Regions from separate parts of the Alteromonas sp. DY56-G5 genome, predicted to be linked through region 2. Evidence: predicted binding sites of a transcription regulator. Region 2 holds the regulator's gene; the other holds the start of a gene.
The links. The regulator FliA, encoded in region 2, starts transcription of late flagellar genes. The targets are predictions, from matches to a motif close to CTAAAGNTNNNNNNNNNNNNGCCGATA.
Positions count from the first base shown of each region.

Region 1: the regulator FliA is predicted to act here: its motif matches at 2,071-2,097, upstream of NO989_RS13935 (DUF5610 domain-containing protein).

Region 1 covers NZ_JANHZQ010000028.1:342-5,506, forward strand. Annotated here, with positions in the region: gene NO989_RS13930 (RNA-binding protein) at 186-650, shown strand; gene NO989_RS13935 (DUF5610 domain-containing protein) at 728-2,041, opposite strand; gene trmA (tRNA (uridine(54)-C5)-methyltransferase TrmA) at 2,218-3,315, shown strand; gene fabR (HTH-type transcriptional repressor FabR) at 3,426-4,022, opposite strand; gene NO989_RS13950 (fatty acid desaturase) at 4,364-5,165, shown strand, end outside.
Region 2 covers NZ_JANHZQ010000004.1:69,665-74,829, reverse strand. Annotated here, with positions in the region: gene flhA (flagellar biosynthesis protein FlhA) at 1-781, shown strand, start outside; gene flhF (flagellar biosynthesis protein FlhF) at 811-2,220, shown strand; gene NO989_RS02950 (MinD/ParA family protein) at 2,226-3,092, shown strand; gene NO989_RS02945 (RNA polymerase sigma factor FliA) at 3,089-3,820, shown strand; gene cheY (chemotaxis response regulator CheY) at 3,857-4,240, shown strand; gene NO989_RS02935 (protein phosphatase CheZ) at 4,275-5,030, shown strand; gene NO989_RS02930 (chemotaxis protein CheA) at 5,043-5,165, shown strand, end outside.

The DNA of each region.
Region 1 (5,165 bases), on a different contig from region 2:
ACACTTAAATTGGATTTTTTTGCTTTTTAAGGCACTTTTGGTGTTAACCGCTCATTTCTGCATCATTTCTAGCGACTCAATCCATCTTTAGACTAGTTTTTTCACATTTTATTGTTCAATTTGTTACAAATGAGTAAACTATATACAGCCTCCAACACCATAATAAACAATAGAAAGGTAGGTATATGAAAGTAGGCTTTATTCAATGCGCTGTTATTAGCGCTATTTTTGCAATTGCAGGTTACTTGTTATTTTCTTCTGCTAGTTTAAACGTCCATGTTCCACTGACCGTCTCAGCAGCTCTGCTGATCAGCGGTATCGTTACTCCTTGGCTAGCGTCTCTTATTCAAAGTCCATCTTCCTCAGATGCCAGAGCACATTCTAATGACGGATCAGTAGAAACCTTATATGTAGGTAATTTGCCTTATAGAGCAAACGAGAACGCAGTAAAGGAATACTTCAGTAGCTTTATTGAAGTACAGTCGGTTCGCTTAATGAAGGATCGTAAAACTGGAAAAAGAAAAGGATACGGTTTTATCGAAGTTGTAACTGACGACTTAAACAGCGTTATCGATAAAACTAACGACTCAATCTTCCAGGAGCGAACCCTAAAAGTTCGCCCTGCAAAGGACAAAGTCGAACACGCGTAATTCTACGTACGGTTTAAAGGCTATAAAAAAGCCCGGTTAGCTCTCGCTACCGGGCTTTTATATTAGTAAATAGTTAGTTATTCACTTGTCTCAGCAGATTGAGGAAGTCCATTAAGTAACGTTTGATTGAAAGCGTGAAACCTATTTATAGCAGATACAAGATCTGGCACCTGCACGTCTTTCATCTCATTAATCAACCCACCTAGTAAGGTATTATAGTCTTCGTTACTTTCTAACGTACTTTCGGCATTAGCAAAAGTATCCATCATCTTTTCTAGATATTGCGCTATAGGGCTAACCACATTTCCAAACTTCGAATTATCGCTTTTGTCTTCATTGTAATGTTGGATGTTCTCATACGTCTTTAGCACTTCGGTCTGTGTTGTTCTATTTAACTGTAACGCGTAGCCAACTAACTCTTTATCGTCAAAGCCTAAACTTAACGCTTCTTCAAATGCTTTGTCGATGTCACCACTGTAAAAGGTGTCGGCGAGATCCTGAACTTGACCAACCAAATCAGCTATCGACTCTAACTCATCTTCATCAAGCTCGCCTTTCAATGAAAAGCTAATACCGCTTCGCTCGTAGTATTGGTACGAAGTTTGTTGTTGGTATGACGCTGAAAAATTGTTTTGGCCTTGCTCGCCACTACCGCCTGATTGCTCCTGAGATGCCTGCGCTTGGAAATTAAGTTGTTGAGACGCTTGGAACGAGCGAAGACTCTCAAAACTAAAACTCACTTCGTCGCCATCTTTAGTTCGAATCAGCAAGCTTCCGCTTTTCTCATCCGATGCAGCTACCGCGTTTAAGGACGAAAGCGTTACAGCGTTCGGCTGCTGGCGACCAAATATGTCAGTTTCCAGATCGTTTATTCCTGTATCGATGAGATCGCGGCTTTTTGTCATCCCTTGCTCAATCTCTTCATTCATAAAACCAGCGAGGTCTTTTTCAGCCCAAGCGAATCCACGGCTTACGCCTTCTCTCGCTTGGCTAAATAAGCCATTAAGCTTTTCTTCGCTGGCACCACCGTTTGCCGCACCTCTAATGACGCCACCTACGAACTTAAGTACGTTTCTGGCAACTTTTTCAAAGTCGAACAAACTGTTCGACTTATCTTCAATGCTTTTCTCTTTGGCTTCTTGTGGCTTTTGGCCATCTATAACTAACGCTTGGTTAAGACTACTACTTACCACACGTAAGCCGATGCTAGTTTGGCTACTGGAAACAGATACTGATGCCGCTTGTTGTTTAGAAAACTCAGCCGCTTGCTGCAATCCGTCTTGCTGTAACTGCTTTTTCAACATTTCGTTCGGGTGAACTGATGCCTTTTGATCTGCTTTTTGATCGACCTTCTGGTCGCCCATAAAAGCCTTAATTTGACCCACGTTCATAATTTGATCCTCACTATCCTCAATCTTATTATCGGCAAAGAATCAGTATTGTTTAATTTTAATACAGCTTTTTTTACAGGGTCGTTCCTAATAATAATGCAGAAGTAGATAGCGCTTGTTGCAGTTATTTTATAAGGGACTACAATTCGCGACCTCAACATTGAATGGAGAATTTTATGACCGCGACCGAACAACAACGCTATCAAGCTCAGTTGGACGAAAAAGTAGAACGTCTTACTGCGTTACTTTCTCCGTTCAATGCGCCTGACTTAACCGTATTTCCATCGCAACCAACGCACTACCGTATGCGCGCCGAATTTAGAGTATGGCATGAAGGCGATGATTTGTTTCACATCATGTTCAACCAGGAAACAAAAGAAAAGTACCGCGTAGATAGCTTTCCTCCTGCTTGTAAAGCAATAAACGATGCTATGGCGCTGTTGCTTGAAGAAGTAAGACCAAATGAAGTGCTAAGAAAGAAGCTTTTTCAAATCGATTATCTTTCTGCACTATCTGGCGAGCTTGTCATCAGCCTTTTATACCATCGTCAACTAGATGAGAAGTGGCAAGAGGCTGCAAAAGAATTAAAGGCGAAACTCGAGGCTCACTTTCCGAAAGTAAACATCATCGGCCGTGCGAGAAAACAAAAGCTTATTATCGACAACGATTTTGTTATTGAGCGCTTACCCGTTAATGGCAAAGAATTCATATTTAAGCATATCGAAAATAGCTTCACTCAGCCCAATGCCGAAGTGAACTGTAGCATGATTGAATGGGCACTAGATTGCGTAAAGCCGCTCTCTGGCGATTTACTGGAGATGTATTGCGGTGCAGGTAACTTCTCACTGCCGCTAGCGCTTCACTTCGATAATGTTGTGGGGACCGAAATAGCCAAGCCCTCTGTACAAGCTGCGCAGTTTAATATTGAACAAAATCAGCTCAACAATGTGAAGATCGTAAGACTCGCCGCTGAAGAATTCACTCAGGCTATGAAAGGTGAACGTACGTTTAGTCGCTTAGAAGGCATTGATCTAAGTACATATAATTTCACAACTGTATTGGTTGACCCACCAAGAGCTGGGTTAGATGAAGACTCACTTAGAATGATTCAGGATTACGATAATATCGTGTATATCTCGTGTAACCCTGAAACATTGGCGCAAAATCTTGAGCTTTTAAGTGAAACTCACGACGTTGCTCAATCGGCATTATTCGATCAATTCCCGTTTACTCATCACATTGAGGCTGGCGTTTTACTTACACGCAAAAGCTAGTTTTGGTACAAATTGACAAGGCCTTTGGAGTCACAAAGGCCTATGAAGACGTATTAAAATAAGGTGGCTTTGATTAGAGCAAACGATGTGGACTTAAACCACTAATTCAATTATACGCTTTTTTGCGTTGCACCTAGTTGAACGAAGCGAAGCTGCGCTTTCACTCTCTCACCGATTTCTCGGCGAAGTTTATCGTCTGCTTCTAATGCCTCTGCCCCAGCACTGAATACGAGCCTTACCATAGCATCAGCTTGAAGCTGCGCGCATGCGTATTCTACGCCCTGCTGTTCAATAATGTAGTCGGTCAACTCGTCGATGAAGTGTTGAATCTCTCTAAATACTGCCAACCGATAAGCCGACGACGTACCAGTATGCTCGCGTAGTAATAAACGAAATACGTTTGTATTTGCCGCAATAAATTCCATGAAGGTTTCAACAGAAGTATGTATTACGCCGCCTCCAGAGGCTATACGCCGCCTTGCCTGACGCATAAGCTGCCGCAATGCTAAACCGGCTTCATCCACCAGCGTTAAACCCAATTCGTCCATATCTTTGAAGTGTCGATAAAAAGACGTAGGTGCTATACCTGCCTCTCGGGCAACTTCACGCAAGCTGATTGCCGATAAGCTGCGGTTTTCATCGAGCAAAGAAAACGCAGCATGAATGATATTTTGGCGGGTTTTTAATTTCTGTTCTTGTCGACTCACATTCGCACCATAGGTTGATTAGCTCTGAACGGCTTGATGATTTTTAGCGCTTGGGGTTGAAGCCCTTACGTCATCTGTATAGCCATTAACGCAATCAAACTTCGTACATCAAAGACTAGCATGTGTAGTTTATCGCAACACACACCAGTGGGGAAAGAGAAACAGAATCATCTCTTTTATAAACAAGCATTAAGCAGAAAAAGCCACAATTAACGAGCGCTTCAGCGTAGCTTTACTATAATTAAACTTTACACATGTAAGCAGAACTAATCTGGGTTTTGCTTGCCTGAAGCCTCGTAAAACGATAAATTAGCGAACAGTTGTAAGCCAAGTTGTATAAAATGAAAAAACCTCCTCTTATCCTTACTAATGTGCTGGTATTTATTATATCTGGCGCAATTGCGTTTATTGGTGTGCCGCTATGGGTGGCGTATCAAGGCATCGATTGGGCAGAAATCGGTGCGGCTATATTCCTATTTTACTTTACCGGTATGTCTATAACTGCCGGCTACCACCGCTTATGGTCGCATAAAACTTACGACGCCAATGTGGTTGTTCGTGTGATCCTTGCGATTGGTGGCGCTATGGCGCTGCAAAATAGTATTTTGCACTGGTCGTCAGATCATCGCGTTCATCATCGTCATGTTGATGATAACGACAAAGACCCCTACTCTGCCAAGAAAGGGCTATGGTTTGCGCATATCGGCTGGATGTTGCGTGAGTACCAGGCCAAACGTTACGATGACTACAGTAACTGTAAAGATCTTCAAAAAGATAAAGTGGTGATGTGGCAGCATAACTACTATTTGCCCATCGTGCTGGCGGCCAACTTTGGTATCACAGGTCTTCTGGGCTATTTAAATGGTGACGTATTAGGCATGATCTTGGTAGCCGGTGTACTTCGCCTGGTGCTAGTGCATCACGTAACCTTCTTCATCAATTCTCTTGCTCATTTTTGGGGTAGCCAGCCTTACACCGATAAGAACACAGCACGAGATAACGGTATTCTTGCGTTTTTTACCTTTGGTGAAGGTTATCACAATTACCATCACATCTTTGAGTACGACTATCGTAATGGCATTCGCTGGTATCAGTTTGATCCTACAAAATGGCTTATTAAAGGGTTATCACTGGTAGGACTGA
Region 2 (5,165 bases):
AGAACTTGCTATTAATCCAGGGCAAGTGTTCGGTAAATTAGAAGGGCGTGCCACTAAAGACCCCGCGTTTGGCTTAGACGCAGTATGGATTAAGCCCAACAAACGGGAGCATGCACAAACCCTTGGGTACACAGTTGTAGACGCTGCGACCGTTGTAGCGACCCATTTAAGCCAATTACTTTCTAACAATGCATATCAATTATTAGGGCACGAGGAAGCGCAACAACTTCTTGATATGCTTGCCAAGCAGCATCCGAAACTGGTTGAAGGGTTAGTACCAGACATCCTTCCGCTAAGCACCGTCGTGAAAGTACTGCAAACCTTATTGTTTGAAGGCGTGCCTATTCGCGATATGCGTACAATCGTGCAAACACTCAGTGAGTACGGCACGCGCAGCCAAGACCCCGATGTTTTAGTGTCCGCAGTGCGTATTGCCCTTAAACGTTTAATTGTCCAAGAAATTACTCAAGGTGCAAAAGAGATACCTGTCATAACCTTGGCGCCAGAGTTGGAACAGATGTTGCACCAGTCACTTCAAGCAGGTGGCGAAGATGGCGCTGGCATAGAACCAGGCCTGGCAGACAAGCTGCAAAAATCATTGCAGCAAGCCAGTCAGCAGCAAGAGTTAGAAGGAGAGCCTGCAGTACTCCTTACCTCAGGCATGCTACGACCCGTTCTGTCTCGCTTCTTAAAATATTCGGTTGTTGGGCTTCATGTTCTGTCTTACCAAGAAGTGCCTGACGACAAACAAATAAAAATAGTCAGTTCGGTCGGTCAATAATCTGACACTGGGTGATTGGAGAGGTTGCAATGAAAATTAGACGTTTCTTCGGCAAAGATATGCGTGAGGCGTTAAGCCAAGTTAAAGCTGAATTGGGCAGTGACGCTGTGATCATGTCAAATCGCAAAGTCGCTGACGGTATTGAGCTTGTCGCAGCCTACGACAAAGAACCTGAAGCGAAGTTGTTTACGCCGAAAGCGTCTCCACAAGCCGCTGCAAAAACACCTGGTCAAAAGGCAGTGCCTAGCTTGAGCGAAATCATTGGTGACGACGGTCCTGATAGCCTTAAAGCACTGCTAGAAAAGCAGCACGGTGGAAATAATGGCGTAGCGAGTCCCGCGCAACCCAACCAACCAATGACAGCGAATGCTAAGCACGCCAATGAAATTGCTTCGCACTTAGACTTCTCAGAAGCCTTTATTGACGACGTAGAAGCACAGCAGTCTTCTCATGAACCAGTTCGTCAGAACGCTTTCCCAGAGCATCAAGCGTCAAGTATGGATGATACCGCTGTGACGCAGTCAGCGGAGCTTGCGCAAATCAAGGAAGAGCTAGCGTCTCTTCGCGATGTATTGCAATATCAAGTGGCCGACTTGATGGAAGCTAAGAACAAACGTCAAAAACCTGTTCATCAATATCTAATCACCCGTTTAACCGATATGGGGTTAAGCAACGCGTTAGCGAAACAGCTTATTAGCTATACGCCGTCACATTACAACGAACGAGATGCATGGGTATATCTTCTTAACCTATTGGCTAATCGCATAAATGTGACAGGAAACGATATACTTAGCGCACAAGGTGCTGTTGCATTAGTAGGACCAACAGGTACCGGTAAAACAACTACCGTTGCGAAACTTGCTGCCCGCTATGCGCAAAAATACGGTGCAGAGTCGGTTGCGATGATTACCATCGATACGTATAGAATTGCCGCCTATGAGCAGCTAGCGACATACGGAAAGATTATTGGCTGCACGGTGAGAAAAGCGCAGACTAGTGAAGAACTTGCGGATTTATTATTCCAACTTCGTCATAAGCGACTAGTATTGATTGATACGGCTGGATTTAGTCAAAGAGACAGTCGATTAATTAAACAAATTAAGCAGTTTGATAACGGACAAATGCCAAATGTTAAAAAATATTTGGTAGCGCAAGCAAATACGCAATATCCTGCTTTGCAGAGAATCATTCAAGCGTATGATGATATTGAACTAAGTGGCTGTATTTTCACAAAGTTAGATGAGTGCTACTCTTTAGGAGAGGTGCTTAGTGCAGCGGTTGAATACCAATTACCGGTTAGTTATGTCACCGATGGTCAAAAAGTACCTGAAGACATTAAGATTGCAGAAGCGAAATCTTTGGTTTCCGCTGCTGCAAAGCTTTATAAAAAGTACGGTTTGAATCATACTAGTGGTAACAACGCAATTAAAACAGCATAAGCAGTATGATTGACGACCAAGCGAGTAGCTTAAGAAAAATGAAGCAATCACGGTTAATCAAAGTAATCGCCGTCACCGGTGGCAAAGGTGGCGTAGGTAAAACAAACATTACATTGAACACCGCTATCGCCATGGCGAAGCAAGGTAAACGTGTAATGGTTCTCGATGCGGACCTCGGTCTTGCTAACGTAGACGTTATGTTAGGTTTGCGTGTTGAGAAAAACTTATCCCACGTGCTTTCCGGCGAATGTACACTTGATGAAGTATTAGTGACCGGTCCGCACGGAATAAAGATCGCCCCTGCCACATCAGGCACGCAGTCGATGGCAGAATTGTCGCCAACGCAACACGCTGGCCTAATTCGTGCCTTTAGTGAGCTGCGCTCGCAAATTGACGTGCTAATCGTTGATACAGCGGCAGGTATTTCAGACATGGTGTTGAGCTTTTCAAAAGCCTCACAAGACATCATGGTCGTTGTGTGTGACGAGCCTACTTCATTGACAGATGCGTATGCATTGATAAAAATTCTGAATAGAGAGCACGGTGTTTTCCGCTTCAAAGTTGTGGCTAATATGGTGCGCGACGTGCGAGAAGGCCAAGAGCTATTTAGTAAATTAAGCAAAGTGACAGGGCGTTTTTTAGATGTTGCACTAGAATTAGTGGCGACAGTACCGTTTGACGAGAACATTCGTAAAGCAGTGCGTAAACAAACAGCCATTGTCGATGCTTACCCAGGTTCACCGGCAGCCGTTGCAATAACACAGTTGGCGAGTAAAGCCTTAACATGGCCTATTCCAGCGCAGCCAGGTGGCCATTTAGAGTTTTTCATTGAACAATTAGTTGCAGAAAAAGCCGTAGGAAGTCAGCGTTGAACAGCAAGGCAGCCGCTTATCAACAACAAACCGATAAAGCGCAGTTAGTCGAAAGACATGCGCCATTGGTTAAGCGTATAGCGCATCACTTGATAGCGCGATTGCCGGCTAGTGTTCTTGTAGACGATTTAATTCAATCAGGCATGATTGGATTATTAGAAGCCGCGCGAAACTTTGATGGTTCAAAAGGAGCCAGCTTTGAAACGTTTGCCGGCATTCGCATTCGCGGTGCTATGCTAGACGAAATTCGCAAAGGGGATTGGACACCGCGTTCAGTTCATCGAAATGGCCGAGCGATCACTGAAGCAATTTCGCAAGTAGAAAGCGAAACAGGCCGCGATGCTAGAGATTCTGATATTGCTGATAAGCTTAATGTAAGCTTGCAGGACTATCACCAAATGCTTAATGAAGTAAATGCCGGAAAGCTGGTAGGTATTGAAGATTTAGGTGTGTCAGAAGATGTTATTTCGACAGAGCAAAATCGAGGTAGCGACGCACCACTGGAAGATTTAATGCAAGGCGCTTTCCAAAAAGCGCTTGCCCATGCAATTACGACATTACCTGAAAGAGAAGCGATTGTTCTTTCGCTGTATTATGATGAAGAGCTGAACCTAAGAGAAATTGGTGAGGTTCTTGATGTAAGTGAATCGAGAGTCAGTCAAATTCACAGTCAGGCCATGTTAAAACTCAAATCACGAATGAAGTCGTGGCAAGCTGACGAAGAATAGAAATTAATAACAATTAACCCCTCACTGGAGGCTATTTTGGACAAAAGCATGAAAATTCTCGTGGTCGATGATTTTTCTACCATGAGACGTATCATCAAAAACCTACTTAAAGATTTGGGTTTTTCCAACATCCAGGAAGCGGATGACGGAAGTACTGCATTGCCTATGTTGCAGCAAGGTGATTTCGATTTCGTAGTTACCGATTGGAACATGCCTGGAATGCAGGGTATTGACTTGCTTCGCGCGATTAGAGCCGATGACAAGCTCAAGCACCTACCAGTACTTATGGTTACTGCTGAAGCGAAGAAAGAGCAAATTGTTGCCGCCGCGCAAGCAGGTGTTAATGGCTACGTTGTTAAGCCGTTCACTGCAGCAACACTTAAAGAAAAATTAGATAAAATATTCGAACGTTTAGGTTGATCCAGACGCTCACCAGAGAAATGAGGTTTACTGGATGTCAACGAATGTAAACGTTCCAATTTCGTTGGAAGAAGCAAAACAGCTTGTCACCTACCTTGAAGAGGGTGACAACGCTTCAGCCAATGCCCTACTAGAAGCGGCCTCAATGAAAGAAAACGTTGAGTTATTTGCTGAAGTAGGGAAACTGACGCGTCAGCTCCATGACGCGCTGAATAATTTCCAAATAGACGACCGCATTAAAAATCTCGCGACCGATGATATTCCCGATGCACAATCCCGCCTAACCTACGTAATTGAAGAAACTGAAAAAGCTGCTAATACTACTATGGATGCCGTTGAAGCGAGCATGCCTATAGCTGAAATGCTGTCGGCGCGCATCGAAAAGGTTATGCCTGAGTGGAAGAAGCTGATGAATCGCCAAATAGAGTTGGGTGAATTCAAGGCTTTATGCGCAGACTTAGACGAATTGTTGGAAGAAGGTTCGGCACAGTCAGCTAAACTTACACAGTTACTTACAGAAGTATTGATGGCTCAAGGTTATCAAGACTTAACTGGTCAGGTTATTCGCCGCGTTATCGACTTGGTTAAAGAAGTGGAAGACAGCTTAGTTAACATGCTTACCATGTTTGGTGAACGCGACGGTGCAGAACAAACTAAACCATCTAGCGTTAAGGCCGATAAGGTTGATGGTGTAGAGGCAGAAGGCCCTATCATTGATGCCGATAAGCGCGACGACGTCGTGTCAGGCCAAGATGATGTAGATGATCTTCTGTCTAGCTTAGGTTTTTAGGGGAGCGGGCGCATGTCGTTTGATGTTGACGAGGATATATTACAGGACTTTCTAGTTGAGGCTGGAGAGATACTTGAACAATTACAAGAACAGCTCGTTGATCTTGAGAACAATCCTGAAGATGCGGATTTGCTA